Regions from separate parts of the Pseudoduganella sp. GW821-FHT05F09 genome, predicted to be linked through region 2. Evidence: predicted binding sites of a transcription regulator. Region 2 holds the regulator's gene; the other holds the start of a gene.
The links. Region 2 encodes sigma-54, which starts transcription at its own class of promoters, with help from an activator protein. Its sites were predicted from a motif close to TGGCANGNAANCTGCTTT; they were not measured.

Region 1 (7,441 bases), on a different contig from region 2:
CCCGACGTTTCAAGGCCATGGTTGATGCAGTCGCGCATGACCTGCCAGATGCGGTCCACGCCTTCGTTCAGCTCCTGCTCGGATACGCGCATCAGCTCATTTGCGCGCAGCATTTGCGGGATAGTGAGGCCGGTGCGCTTGCCGTGCTCCAGCAGCTGCGCCATCGTATCGAAAGGATACGGCAGTTCCACCGGCGTCTTGCCGGCGATGCCGCCGGTCTCGCCTTCTTCGCGGATAAAGCCGCCGCCGATGGAGTAATACACTTTGCTGAAGGTACTGCCGTCGGCGCGCTTGAGCGTAAAGCGCATGCCGTTCGGGTGCTCGGGCAGCGTTTCGCTTTTGAAGAACAGCAGATTGGCGGCGGCGGTGAACGGCACGGCGCGCTCGCCGAGCAGTTTCAGTTCCTTCTTGTCCTCGGCCGCAGCCAGCATGGCGTCCACCTGGGTGGGCGCCACATGCTGCGGCGTTTCGCCCATCAGGCCCAGGATCACCGCCTTGTCGGTGGCGTGGCCTACGCCGGTCAGCGCCAGCGAACCATACAGCGCGGCCTCCACGCCCACCACGTCATCCAGCGGACCGGCGTCGACCAGGAAACGGCGAGCCGCCACCATCGGTCCCACCGTGTGGGAACTGGATGGCCCTATGCCGATTTTAAACAGGTCGAAAACGCTCATGTCCATTGGATGTCTCTTTCTTTTTTATAGTGGCGCAGGCTTGTGGCCTGTTTATAGTGGCCTGCTCATTGGCAGCTTATGCTGCCTGGCCCAGACTGACGTCGATGTTCGCCAGCATGTCCTTGACCATTTCCTCGGTGCTGATGCGTGCACGCCAGCCCCAATCGGCCGTCGCGTGGCAGTCGTCCAGGCTGTGCGGCCAGGTGTCGGCAATCGCCTGGCGGCTGTCCGGCTTGTACTCAATTTTAAAGCCCGGTACGGCGCGCGCAATCGCTTCCGCCAGTTGCTCGGGGTTGAACGACACGCCCGCCACATTGTACGAGGAACGCACCTTGATCTGCGCCGCAGGCGCTTCCATCAGTTCCACGGTCGCGCGGATGGCGTCCGGCATGTAGATCATCGGCAGCGTGCTCTTCGGGCCGAGGAAGCATTGGTAGGTCTCGCCGCGCAGCGCAGCGTGGAAGATGGCGATGGCGTAGTCGGTGGTGCCGCCGCCCGGAGGCGACTTGTAGCTGATGATGCCGGGGTAGCGGATGCTGCGCACGTCCACGCCGTATTTCAGGAAGTAGTACTCGCACAGGCGCTCGCCGGCCAGCTTGCTGATGCCGTAGATGGTGGTCGGGTCCATGATGGTCAGCTGCGGCGTGTCGTGCGACGGCGTGTTGGGCCCGAAGGCAGCAATCGACGACGGCCAGAACACGCGCAGCGGCTTGCCTTCCTCGCCGCGCACGCGCGCCACTTCGAGAATGTTCAGCAGGCCGTCCATGTTCAGCGTCCAGGCTTTCAGCGGCGCCGCTTCGCCGGTGGCCGACAACATGGCGGCCAGCTGGTACACCTGGGTGATGTTTTCGGAAGCCACCAGGGTCTCCAGGGCTTCCTTGTCCAATACGTTGAGCACCTGGTAGCGTGCCGCGTTGTAGACGTTGTTGGCGCCGATGTCGGTGGCGATGACGTTCTGGGCGCCGTGTTTCTGCGCCAGCGCGTCCACCAGTTCACTGCCGATCTGGCCGTTGGCGCCGATTACTAAGATGCGTTCCATGCTGTTCTTTCTGTTCTTTGATTTAGTTCTTCAGCAAGCCGAGTTCACGGCCTGCCTGCTCGAATGCTGCGAGTACGGTGTCCAGCTGTTCGCGGGTATGGGCGGCGGAGAGCTGCACACGGACGCGGGCCTGGCCCATCGGTACTACCGGGTAGAAGAAGCCGCTGAGCAAAACGCCCAGCTCATACATTCGTGCAGCGAACTTCTGCGCCACGGGCGCTTCGAACAGCATGACCGGCACCACAGGGTGGGTGCCCGGCTTGATGGTGAAACCAATGCGCTCGATCTCCTTGCGGAAATGGGCGGTGTTTTCGTGCAGGCGGTCGCGCAGCTCGGTGGAGGCGGACAGGCGCTTGAGCACTTCCAGCGACGCGCCGGCAATCGACGGCGCCAGCGTGTTGGAGAACAGGTAAGGACGCGACTTCTGGCGCAGCGTGTCGATCACTTCCTTGCGGCCGGAGGTGAAGCCGCCCATGGCGCCGCCCAGGGCCTTGCCCAGCGTGCCGGTGATGATGTCGATCTTGCCCACCACGTTGTGATGCTCGTGCGTGCCGCGGCCGGTCTTGCCCATGAAGCCGGAGGCGTGGCATTCATCGATCATCACCAGCGCGCCGTACTGCTCGGCCAGCGCCACGATCTTGTCCAGCTGGGCGATGGTGCCGTCCATGGAAAACACGCCGTCGGTCACGATGATCTTGTTGCGCTTGCCGGATGCGTCCTGCAGCTGCTTTTCCAGGTCGGCCATGTCGTTGTGGGCGTAGCGGAAGCGCGCGGCCTTGCACAGGCGGATGCCGTCGATGATGGAGGCGTGGTTCAGCGCATCGGAAATGATGGCGTCGTTCTCGTCGAACAGCGGCTCGAACACGCCGCCGTTGGCGTCGAAGGCGGCCGCGTACAAGATTGTGTCTTCGGTGCCGAGGAAGGCGGAAATGGCCTGCTCCAGCTCCTTGTGCACCGTTTGCGTGCCGCAGATGAAACGCACCGAGGACAAGCCGTAGCCGTATTTTTCGGTCGCGTCGATGGAAGCCTGGGCCACCCACTCTTCGCCGGACAGGCCCAGATAATTGTTGGCGCACATATTAATCAGCGTGCGGCCGTCCTGCGCCACCACCTCGGCGCCCTGGCGGGAAGCAATCACGCGCTCCGGCTTGTACAGGCCCTGCTCGCGCAGGCTGTCCAGATTCTGCTGCAGGCCGGTGTAGAAAGCGTTTTTTGCTTGGTCGCTCATGATCTTCCTCTTTTGGTGGTGTGGGGTTATGCTGTGAGTGTCTTGGAGTTTACTCCACTTTTTTCACCGCACTCCTCGAATCCGCTATTTCGAACTCAAGTTCAATATATCGAATCCTACCGGACTCCATTGAACATTGCAACACTTTGCACTATATCGAAGAATGAAAAACGCATGAAAGCAGCCTCCACGAATAACGCCCCGCCGGAAGTCGGCGCCGCCCTGCAACGCCTGCGCCTGGCGCGCGGGCTGACACTGGAAGACCTGTCGCGCATAGCGGGCGTGTCCAAGTCCATGCTGTCGCAGATCGAGCGCGAAAAGGCCAATCCCACCATCGCCATCACCTGGCGCCTGGCCAATGCGCTGGGCGTGCCGATCGGCGAGCTATTGGACGAACCGGGGAAAATTGTCGAAACCATACGCGTGCTGGACGCGCACGAAACCCCCACCCTGCCCGGTGCGCACGCCGGCTACACGATGCGCATCCTGGGTCCGATGGAACTGGCGGGAAAATACGAGTGGTATGAACTGACGCTGGCGCCGGGCGGCGAGCTGGTGTCCCAAGCCCATGACCCCGGCACCACCGAGCATTTGACGGTGCTGCACGGCTCCATGGAGCTGGAAGTGGGCGGCACCAAGAAGAAGGTCAAGCTGGGCGGCACCGCCCGCTACCCCGGCGACCTCGATCATGCCATCCGCAACGCGGGCAAGACCGAGGCCAAGGCATTGCTGGTCGTGATCCACCGCTAAGTGGCAGCAAGGCTATGCGCTGGCGCGCATAGCCGCCGGAATCACCAGTTCGACTCGCGCTCCGGGGTGGAAGTGATGCGGTGCACCGACAGGTCGGCGCCCTGGAATTCCTGCTCGGGGTCCAGGCGCAGGCCCATGGTGGCTTTCAGCGCGCCGTAGATGGCGAAACCGGAGGCGCCGGCGATGGCCACGCCCAGCAAAGTGCCCAGCAGCTGCGGCACGAAGGCCACGCCGCCCATGCCGCCCAGCCCTTTCAGCCCGAAAATGCCCGCCGCGATTCCGCCCCAGGCGCCGCACAAGCCATGCAGGGGCCACACGCCGAGCACATCGTCGATCTTCCATTTATTCTGCGCCAGCGTGAACATCCACACGAAGATGGCGCCGGCGATGCCGCCGGTGACCAGCGCGCCCAGCGGATGCATCAGGTCGGAACCCGCGCACACCGCCACCAGGCCGGCCAGCGGGCCGTTGTAGGCGAAGCCGGGGTCGTTCTTGCCCATCAGCACGGCCACCAGGGTGCCGCCCACCATCGCCATCAGCGAGTTCACGGCCACCAGGCCGTTCATCTTGTCCAGCGCCTGCGCGCTCATCACGTTAAAGCCGAACCAGCCCACGGTCAGTATCCACGCGCCCAGCGCCAGGAAAGGGATCGACGAAGGCGGATGCGCCGCGATGGCGCCGTTCTTCATGTAGCGGCCACGGCGCGCGCCCAGCAGCAGCACGGCGGGCAGCGCAACCCAGCCGCCCATCGCGTGCACCACCACGGAACCGGCGAAGTCATGGAACTCGGCGCCAAAGCTGTGCAGCAGCCAGTCCTGGAAGCCGAAGCGGTGGTTCCACACCATGCCTTCAAAGAAGGGATAGACAAAGCCCACCAACAGCGCGGTGGCGATCAGCTGCGGATGGAAGCGCGCCCGTTCGGCGATGCCGCCGGAGATGATGGCGGGGATGGCGGCGGCGAACGTTAGCAGGAAGAAGAATTTCACCAGCTCGTAGCCGTTTCTGGCCGCCAGCACGTCCGCGCTGGAGAAAAAGTGCACGCCGTAAGCGATGCCGTAGCCGATAAAGAAATAGGCGATGGTGGACACCGCGAAGTCGACCAGGATTTTCACCAGCGCGTTGACCTGATTCTTCTTGCGCACCGTGCCTAGCTCGAGAAACGCAAACCCCGCATGCATCGCCAAAATCATGATGGCGCCAAGCAGGATAAACAGCGCGTCCGCACCAGAATTGTTACCAGCCATACAGCCACTCCCCAAAAAGATGCATGATTAAATAAAGACTATGCATTTAAGCAAAAGTCGTACCAATTTGGTGCGGATTGCTAAGCGTTTGATTTCAAGGGGTTTCCGGTTTGCACCAAGCGCCATGGAACGGTGCGGGCGCACCACGACAGGGCGCTTTCATGGTGCGCAATAGCTGGTGACGGCGCGGCAGAGACGGGGCATACTTGGCGCTCTGCAATGAAATGGAGCATCTCGCCGCCATGGGTCCTCTCGCTTACTCGCTGTGCCAGAAATCCGTCATCGGCGTCGGCATGTTTATCACCGGCCTATGCGCGTTCTCGCCGCTGATACCGGACACGCCGCTGCCCCTGTCCACGGCGGCGCCCACGGTCACGGTGCCATTTACGGTGCCGGTGGACAAAAGCTACGAGTTCGACCTGCGCTTCGTCCCGCAAGCGAAGGAAGACCTGCAGCGCATAGGCCAGGTGGCCGGTACCCGCTACGACGGCGACTATTGCGAGGGCAAAACCAGCTACGCGGACATACCGCTGGCGCGGCGCGAAGGGCTGGGCCAGCCCATACCGGTGCGTGTGGTGGTGCGGAGCCGGCCGGGCGGCGCGGTGGTGGTCGACCAGACCTTCGTCTCGCTATGCAAATTCGCCGCCGGCGGGGCGGACATGGCGGTGCTGCGGAGGATAGGCCGGATCGACCTGGTGCGCGGCGACTACAGCGCCGAGGTGTCCAGCCCCGGCGCGCTGCCGGAGCTGGCCGGCATCAAGACCTCATTCATGCTGGTGTCCGGGCACGCCAAATAATCAGATCGGCGCGCCGGGCGGAACCGCCGGCATGGCGCGCAGCTTCACGCTGCGGGGATCGGTCAGATAGGCGCGCACCAGTTCCATCGCCTGTTTGCGGCTGCTGGCCGTCGCGCCCTGGCCCGGGTTCTTTGCCAGCCAGGCGGCAAACTCGCCCGCCACGCCGCGCAGTTCGGCTTGCACGCCTGCGTGCAGCTTGCCGGCTTCGAGCAGATTCAGCATGCCGTCCAGCAGCACCCAGTTGGCGGCGATCTGCACCGTTTCGCCGCCAACGATAGCGGCAGGCACGGGCTCGCGCTTCCAGCTGCGCTGCAGCAGCAGGCCGACCGTCTCGGCCGCACCGGGTAGCTGCGCATCGCGCGCATGCTGCCAGGACAGGCGGTTCATGCGCGCCGCGTCCAGCAGGAAGCCAACGCTTTGCGCGGCGCCCGCCTCCGCTGCCGACAACGCGTCGAACACGCTGTCCATCCGGGTCTGGAAATATTCCCGGTTGCGTTCGAAGCCTTGCGCGGGCGGCGTGAGCAGGTCTAGCACGTTGGCCGGCAACGCCAGGTATTCGGCGCGCAGCGTGTCCGCCAGGCGGGACAAGGCCTGGCGCTGCGTGCCCGCGGGGACGACGCGCACGCCGCCTTTCGCCAGGCCGGATTTGATGTCGCCGCTGGTGGTGTATTCAAAATCGCCGCCGCCAAGCAGGCGCGCCAGCGCTTCGCCCTGGTAGCGCTGCAGCAGGTAGACCGGCACCAGCCGCGCTTCCAGCTCGCCGGCCTGGCGCTCATTGGGCAGCACGTCGAAGGAAAACTGCTCCAGCGCGCGGCGGCGCACGGCGCTCAATCCGTCCCAGGTCTTGATGGAATCCGGGCCGAAGTCCCACAGCAGGCCTTGCGGATGCACGGAACCGGCCGAGCGGGCGTCGCTGTCGCTGGTGTATTCGAGGCCTGCGGCCCGTGCTTCCGCTCGCAGCTTGGCCAGTGCAGCCTGTTCGTCGCCGGGGAACTGGCCGTAGATGTGCTTGACGATGTAGTCGTCCCAGGGGCCGACGCCGACACCGTAGGCATCCTGCAGGTCGATCCCGCCCTGGGCATCGAGCTTGAGGATGGGATGCGGATAGTCCATCACCGAGCCGTTGGCGTGGCGGCTGGCCGAGAAGTTGTGCGCGAAGCCCAGTGTGTGGCCCACTTCGTGCGCGGACAGTTGGCGCAGGCGCGCCAGGGCCATGGCTTCGGCCAGCTTCTGCTTGTCGGCGCCGCCGGTCTTTCCATAGGGCGCCAGCAGGCTTTCGGCGATGAGGATGTCCTGCCGCACGCGCTGCGAGCCGAGGTTGACCGCGCCCCGGATGATCTGGCCCGTGCGCGGATCGGCCAGCGCATTGCCGTAGGACCAGCCGCGCGTGGCGCGATGGGTCCAGGTGATGACGTTGTAGCGCACGTCCATCGCATCGGCACCCTCTGGCAGCAGTTCGACGCGGTAAGCGTCCTTGAAGCCGGCCTTCTCGAAGGCGCTGGCCCACCAGCGCGCGCCGTCCAGCAAAGCGCTGCGCACCGGCTCGGGCGCGCCCCGGTCCACGTAGTAGACGATGGGTTTTTTCACTGAGGAGGGCGCGCCGGCCGCCACTGCGGCGGGGTCGGACTTCTCCAGCCGGTGGCGCACTTGCCAGCGCACGTCCAGGCTCTTGGCCAGCGGCGTGGCAAAGTCGTAGTAGCCGGTGTCGA
Region 2 (7,441 bases):
ATCCCTGCCAGTGCTTATTTAACAACGCTACGGCCTGCCCCAGGCGGACTGCGGCGGATTGCGGAGCCAGCCATGGCGCAAGCGAATTCAAGTTACACGGCAAAAAAACCAGCCTATAATTCTGCTCGCAAGCCACATTTGTGCGCCGCACCATTCCACGTCGCGTTATGAACAACCTGAGCAAAATCCTATCCCTCGAAAACGTCCAGCTCGATCTGGAAGTTTCCAGCAAAAAGCGCGCTTTCGAGCAAGCCGGCCTGATTTTTGAAAACAACTGCGGTATTGCCCGCTCCACCGTGTCGGACAATCTGTTCGCGCGCGAGCGCCTGGGCTCCACCGGCCTGGGCCACGGCGTGGCCGTGCCGCACGGACGCATCAAGGGCATGAAGAGCCTGAAGTCGCCGCTGGCGGCCTTTGTGCGCCTGGCAGAGCCGATTCCCTTCGAGTCGCCGGACGGCAAGCCGGTCAGCCTGCTGTTCTTCCTGCTGATACCGGACCATGTGACCCAGCAGCATCTGGAAATCCTGTCGGAAATCGCCGAAATGTTCTCGGACGACGGCTTCCGCACCGCGCTGGCCAGCGATCCGGACCCGCAATCGGTGTACAGCCGCATCGTGAATTGGCAGCCGAGCTTGCAAGCAGCAGGTTAAAGCAGGTTACACTAGGGTATCTCCACCCTGAACAGACAAGCTTATGCTGCAAACGCCCCTGACGATACAACGGCTGTACGACGACAATCGTGAAACGTTGCAGCTCGGCTGGTTCGCCGGCTTCCCCGGCGGCGAACGCCTGATCTCGGGCGATGTGGCCTCGGCGGCCGACCAGGTCGGCCACTTGAACACCATCCACCCGGGCCGCATCCAGGTGTTCGGGCACCAGGAAATCAATTACTACCAGCGCCTGAAGTCGCTCACGCGCGCCCACGTCATCAGCGAGCTGATCGCTGGCGGGCCGCCTGCGCTCATCATCGCGCAAGGTCTGGAAACGCCCCCCGATATCCTCGCCATCTGCGACGAAAAGAACATTCCGCTGTTTTCCACGCCGCTGCCGGCGGCGCAGGTGATCGACTTCCTGCGCGTGTACCTGTCGAAGAAGCTGGCGCAACGCATCATCATGCATGGCGTGTTCATGGACGTGCTGGGTGTGGGGGTGCTGATCACCGGCGATTCGGGCCTGGGCAAGTCGGAGCTGGGCCTGGAGCTGATTTCGCGCTCGCACGGCCTGGTGGCCGACGATGCGGTGGAGTTCGCGCGCATTGCGCCCAATATGATAGAGGGGCGCTGTCCCGCCCTGCTGCAGAATCTGCTGGAAGTGCGGGGGCTGGGGCTGCTGGACATCAAGGCCATCTTCGGCGAGACGGCGGTGCGCCGCAAGATGCGCCTGAAGCTGATCGTGCACCTGGTGCGGCGCTCAGCGCTGGAGGAGGAAGTGGAGCGGCTGCCGTTCCAGTTCCCTACCGAGGACGTGCTGGGACTCCCGATCCGCAAGGTGGTCATTCCCGTGGCGGCCGGCCGCAATATCGCGGTGCTGCTGGAGGCTGCGGTGCGCAATACCATCCTGCAGCTGCGCGGCATTGATACGCTGCAGGAGTTCATGGAACGCCAGCGGCAGGCCATGAGCGGGGACTGATAAGTCGTCATCCGCCGCCAATTGGTGTGCTAACGCACCTATCGCGTAGTCTTGATGTATCATCTTCAGCTATGCGTATCGTGCTCATCACCGGTATATCCGGCTCTGGAAAATCCGTCGCCCTGAATGTCCTCGAGGACACGGGCTATTATTGTGTGGACAATCTGCCGCCGGCGCTGCTGGCGCACCTGGTGCTGCAGCTGACCGACGAGGGCGCGCAGGCGCTGGCCGTGGCGGTCGACGCGCGCAGCGCCGAGTCGCTGGCCAGCTTGCCGGACGCCGTGCAGGCCCTGCGCCAGCAGGGGCATGACGTCAAGATCATGTATCTCACGGCGAACACGCATTCGCTGGTGGCGCGCTTCTCGGAAACGCGCCGCAGCCATCCCCTGTCGCATGAATTGAAGCCGGGCCAGAATCCGGCCGCGCGCCGCACGCTGATCGAATGCATCTCGGAAGAACGCGAGCGGCTGTCGGCCATCGAGCAGCTGGGGCATGTGATCGATACCTCGGAGCTGAGCGCCAACAAGCTGCGCGCCTGGATCAAGGACCTGGTGCAAAGCGAGAACGCGCCGCTGACGCTGTTCTTCGAGTCCTTTGCTTTCAAGGTGGGCGTGCCGCTGGACGCGGACTTCGTGTTCGATGTGCGGGCGATTCCGAATCCTTATTACGACCTGGCGCTGCGCCCGATGACGGGCCGCGACGCGCCGGTGATCGCCTTCCTGGACGCGCAGCCCAGCGCGGAGGAAATGTTCAAGGATATCCGCGACTTCGTCAGCAAGTGGCTGCCGTCGTTCAAGACCGATAACCGCAGCTATCTGACGGTGGCGGTGGGCTGCACGGGCGGGCAGCACCGCTCGGTGTATATGGCCGAGCGGCTCGCGCGGCATTTCCATCCGACGGAACGTGTGGTGTTGCGGCACCGCGAGCAGTCGTGATGGATCAGGGCGCGTAACCCGCCGTCACAGGTGGCGCAAAGGATGGGCGTGCGCTGGCCACGGCGGCGCGAAAAAGGCCTCCACCATCTCCGGCGTCACCTCCTCCAGCGTGGCGGGCGACCATTTCGGCGCGTTGTCCTTGTCGATCACCAGCGCGCGCACGCCTTCCAGCACTTCTCCATGTTCGAAATTGCGGCGCACCAGGTTGCGCTCCATGCGCAGGCAGTCCGCCACGTCCATCCGCGCGCCGCGCTTCAACAGCTCCAGCGTCACGCACATCATCAGCGGCGAGCGGCTTTGCATGGCTTTCAGCGCCTTCTGCGCGAACGCGCCCTCGTCGCCCGCCAGCGAGGCCATGATGGCCGCCACGCTGTCCGCCGCGAAGTGACGCTCGATGGCGGCGCGTTCGGTTTCCAGCACGCCAGCGCCAGCACTGCCCACGCCGCCCGCAAAGGCCGCGACCGCATCGCGCAGCCCTGCGCCCGGCGTGGCCTGCAGCAGCTCGCCCAGCGCGCTCCAGCGGGCCTCCGGCACGTAGTAGTCCGCCAGGCCCACGTACAGCGCGTCGGCCGCGCCCACGGTCAGCCCGGTCAGGCCCAGGTAGCGCCCCAGGCTGCCCGGCGCGTGCGACAGGAAATGGCTGCCGCCCACGTCCGGGAACAGGCCGATGTTCACTTCCGGCATGGCCATCTTGGTGCGGTCGGTCACGATGCGCACGCCGCAGCCGGGGCCGCCCTGCGAGATGCCCATGCCGCCGCCCATCACCACGCCGTCCATTAATGCGATATACGGTTTAGGGTAATAGTGGATCAGGTGGTTGAGGGCGTATTCCTCGGTGAAGAAGTCCTCCAGCAGCGCGCTGCCGCCCTGCGGCGTGGCGTTGCCCACTTCATGGAAGAAGCGGATGTCGCCGCCGGCGCAAAAGGCCTTCGCGCTGCTGCTGCGGATCACGACGGCGGCCACGGCGGCATCGCCGCGCCAGGCCAGCAGCGCGGCGGTCAGCGCGCGCACCATGGACAGGGACAGGGAGTTGAGCGCCTTGGGGCGGTCGAGGGTGATGATGCCGGCGGCGTTGGCAACCTGGGTGATGACGTGCTCGCTCATGGCTGATTGTCTCAATAATTGTTAGACAGCCATTTTAGCGCGGGCGCAAAAAAGGGCGCCAGATGCGCCCTTTGTTGGGAGTGCCGGTGACCGTCTTATGCGGTGGCGGCAGGCTCGTACGTGTCCGGGAGATGCTTGATGGCGTCGTGGCCATGCTCCTGCACTTTGGCCTTGTACTTCATGACTTGGCGGTCCAGTTTGTCGATCAGCGTATCGATGGCAGCATACAGGTCTTGCGACAGGCTTTCCACGTACACAGTCTTGCCGGACATGCGCAGGTTGATCTCGGCTTTTTGCCTTTTGTCTTTCTCGGTGAGGTTATCTACAGTCAGGATGACAGCAATATCAATAACTTGATCGAAATGGCGCTTTACCCGTTCCAGCTTGTTCTGCACGTATTCACGGATGGCGGGGGTCACTTCGAGATGATGTCCACTGATGGTGAGATTCATACACACTCCTAAAGATAAGGGCTCATGCGCTATCGAATGTTATTTGAGCGCAGGGGAACCCAAGTAAAACTACAAAGCTTTACGCAGACTTACCGGAGGGATTTTCAAGGCTTCGCGATATTTGGCAACAGTCCGTCGCGCAATTACCATGCCCTGTTCTCCCAGCATGTCCGCAATCTTACTGTCGGATAAAGGATTTTTCGGGTCTTCAGCTCCTGTCAGTTGCACTATCAGCGCCCGTATCGCCGTCGAGGATGCTTCTCCTCCTGCTTCGGTGGCGACGTGGCTGCCAAAGAAATATTTCAACTCAAACATCCCATGCGGAGTCAGCATGTATTTCTGAGTTGTTACCCGAGAAATAGTGCTCTCGTGTAGTCCCAGTGTATCAGCAATTTCACGCAACACAAGGGGTCTCATGGCAACCGCGCCATGGCTGAAAAAGTTCTTTTGCCTTTCTACTATCGCCTGCGCCACGCGCAAAATCGTGTCGAAACGCTGGCGCATATTCTTGATCAGCCACTTGGCTTCCTGCAGCTGCGCGCCCATGGCCGACTCGCCCTTGCCCTGCTTGAGCATGTTGGCGTACAGCGCGTTTACGCGCAGGCGCGGCATCACGTCGTTGTTCAAGGAGACCTGCCAGCCATTGCGCGCCTTCTTCACGATCACATCCGGCACCACGTAGTCGGACACGTCGGAAGCGAACTCGGCGCCCGGGTGCGGATTGCACTGGCGTATCACCGCCTGCGCTTCGCGCAGGTCCTCGTCGTCGCAATCGAGGGCTTTTTTCAGCTTGTTGAATTCGCGCTGCGCGAACCAGGCCAGGTGTTTTTCCACGATGCAGATGGCCATGCGGCGCGTGACCAGCGGCACGCCGGGCATGCGCTTGATCTGCAGCGCCAGGCACTCGGAGGCGCTGCGCGCGCCCACGCCGATGGGGTCGAAACTTTGCAGCAGGGTCAGCGCCGTTTGCAGCTCTTCCAGCTCCACGTCCGCCTCTTCCGGCAGGCGTGCATGGATCTCTTCCAGCGGCTCTTCCAGATAGCCGTTCTCGTCCAGCGCGTCGATGATGAGCTCCATCAGCACGCGGTCGCGCGGCTGCTGCACGGTCACGCGCATCTGCTCCATCAGGTGCTCGCGCAGGGTGCAGTGGCTCGCTTCGAGCTGCGGGCGCGAGTCCTCGTCGTCCGGCGCCTTGCTGCGGCCGGCGTCGCTCCAGTCGGTGTCGGCCTCGGCGCCGCTGGCGCTGTCGCCGCCGGCGCCGTCGAAGGGATCGCCCTCGCCGGCCGGCGCGCTGTCCTGCGCCGGCGCGCCCACGTCGGCGGGCGACGCGTCGGCGCCGTCGGACTGGGTCTGGTTGATGGCGCCGTCGCCGAGCAGGCGCAGCGAGCGGTCCAGCGGATCATCCAGGCGCTCCAGCAGCGGATTTTCGCCCAGCAGCTGTTCCAGTTCCTGGTGCAGCTCCAGCGTGGACAGCTGCAGCAATCGGATCGACTGCTGCAGTTGCGGCGTCAGCGCCAGGTGCTGAGAGGTGCGGAGTTGCAGTGACTGTTTCATGGGCTGGGTCAGGAATTACATGCGGAAGTGTTCGCCGAGGTAGACGCGCCGCACCGATTCGTCGGCGATGATGTCGTCCGGACGGCCGGACGCCAGCACGCTGCCCTGGTTGATGATGTAGGCGCGGTCGCAAATGCCCAGCGTCTCGCGCACGTTGTGGTCGGTGATCAGCACGCCGATGCCGCGCTCCTTGAGGAAGCGCACGATGCGCTGGATCTCGATCACGGCGATCGGATCGACGCCGGCGAACGGCTCGTCGAGCAGCACGAAGCGCGGGTTGGTGGCCAGCGCGCGCGCAATCTCCACCCGGCGGCGCTCGCCGCCCGACAGCGACAGCGCCGCGTTCTCGCGCAGCTTCTCGATCTGCAGGTCGGCCAGCAGGCGGTCCAGGCGCTCGTTGATCTCCTGCTTGCTCAGCGCCTTGCCGTTGACCTTCTGGATCTCCAGCACGGCGCGGATGTTCTCCTCCACCGTCAGCTTGCGGAACACCGAAGCCTCCTGCGGCAGGTAGGACAGGCCCAGCGTGGCGCGCTGGTGGATGGGCATGCTCGACACGTCCACGCCGGCGATGTCGATGCTGCCCGCGTCGGACGGCACCAGGCCCACGATCATGTAGAAGGAGGTGGTCTTGCCGGCGCCGTTGGGGCCCAGCAGGCCCACCACTTCGCCGCATTCCACCTGCAGCGACACGTCGTGCACCACCTGGCGCTTGCCGTAGGACTTCTGCAGTCCGCGCACCACCAGGGTGCTGGCGCAGCTTTGCATTGCTTCAGCCATGGTTATTTCCCCGCTGGCGGTTGCTGTACCGGCGCGGCCGGCGCAGCAGGAGCGGCCGGGGCGGCCGGCTTGGGCGTGGACGGCTGGATCACCATGGTGCCGCGGCCGCCGCCGGTCTTGCCTTCGCCGCTGGCGGTGTTGCGCACGCTGAACTGCTCGCGGCGGCTGTCGTAGGAGATGAACTCGCCCGACACTTCGTCGCTCGGCTTGCTGCCTTCCAGGCGGCGCACCTTGGCGCGCACGAACAGCTTCACCAGCTCGTTCTTGCCGTCGTATTCGATGCGCTCGGCCTCGCCTTCCATCCACTGCTCGCCTTCGCCGTCGCGCTTCTGGCGGAAGGTGGTCGGCTTGCCGCCGGCGCTGGTGAGCGTCACGTACTGGTAACCTTGCGGGTCCTTGGTCACGACCGCCTTGGCCGCTTTCATCAGCAGCGTGCCGCGCGTGAGCACCACGTTGCCGGTGAAGGTGCTGATCTGCTTGACGTCGTCGACGTCGGCGTTGTCGTAGTCGATCAGCGTGGGCTTGGTGGAGTCGGCCTTCTCGGCCTGCACCAGCCCGGCCGCGCACAGCAGCAGGGCCGAAATCAGGAGTTTTTTCATCGTCTGTCCATTCACTATTTAGTTTGCGCCGGCGGATACACAATCCGCCCGCGTCCCTGCAGTACAACCTGGCGCGTGGCGTTGTTCGCCTTCATGCCCGCGCCGGTGGCGGTGGCGCCGCCCTGCACGATCTGCACGGCCTGGTTGGTTTCCATGCGGTCCTCGTCCGGGTAGACGGTGAGCGCCTGCGTCGTCATCTGCATCGCCTGGCCCTTGTCCTGCGCTGCGCGGTCGATCTGCACATTGCCCTTCAACTGCACGCGCGAGTTGTTCTCGTCCACGCGGGCGTGGTCGGCCTTCATGTCCATCGGCGGGTGCGCGCTGCTCAGGTTGCGCACCACCGGCTTGTCGATCTCCGAGGCGTCGTCGATGGGCCGGTGCACCAGCTTGT

Region 1: AC07S4_RS21550 (ammonium transporter) is a predicted target of sigma-54. The motif match lies at 4,983-5,000, and genes of this name have one in related genera.

What each region holds. Positions count from the first base shown of each region.
Region 1 covers NZ_JBWKSD010000006.1:409,131-416,571, reverse strand. The annotation lists gene AC07S4_RS21570 (L-serine ammonia-lyase) at 1-680, opposite strand, end outside; gene AC07S4_RS21565 (NAD-dependent epimerase/dehydratase family protein) at 751-1,713, opposite strand; gene kbl (glycine C-acetyltransferase) at 1,736-2,941, opposite strand; gene AC07S4_RS21555 (helix-turn-helix domain-containing protein) at 3,116-3,691, shown strand; gene AC07S4_RS21550 (ammonium transporter) at 3,733-4,935, opposite strand; gene AC07S4_RS21545 (DUF5625 family protein) at 5,178-5,732, shown strand; gene AC07S4_RS21540 (zinc-dependent metalloprotease) at 5,733-7,441, opposite strand, start outside.
Region 2 covers NZ_JBWKSD010000007.1:89,325-96,765, reverse strand. The annotation lists gene AC07S4_RS22190 (PTS sugar transporter subunit IIA) at 168-650, shown strand; gene hprK (HPr(Ser) kinase/phosphatase) at 694-1,629, shown strand; gene rapZ (RNase adapter RapZ) at 1,701-2,564, shown strand; gene AC07S4_RS22175 (enoyl-CoA hydratase/isomerase family protein) at 2,589-3,668, opposite strand; gene hpf (ribosome hibernation-promoting factor, HPF/YfiA family) at 3,764-4,120, opposite strand; gene AC07S4_RS22165 (RNA polymerase factor sigma-54) at 4,190-5,674, opposite strand; gene lptB (LPS export ABC transporter ATP-binding protein) at 5,690-6,451, opposite strand; gene lptA (lipopolysaccharide transport periplasmic protein LptA) at 6,454-7,050, opposite strand; gene lptC (LPS export ABC transporter periplasmic protein LptC) at 7,065-7,441, opposite strand, start outside.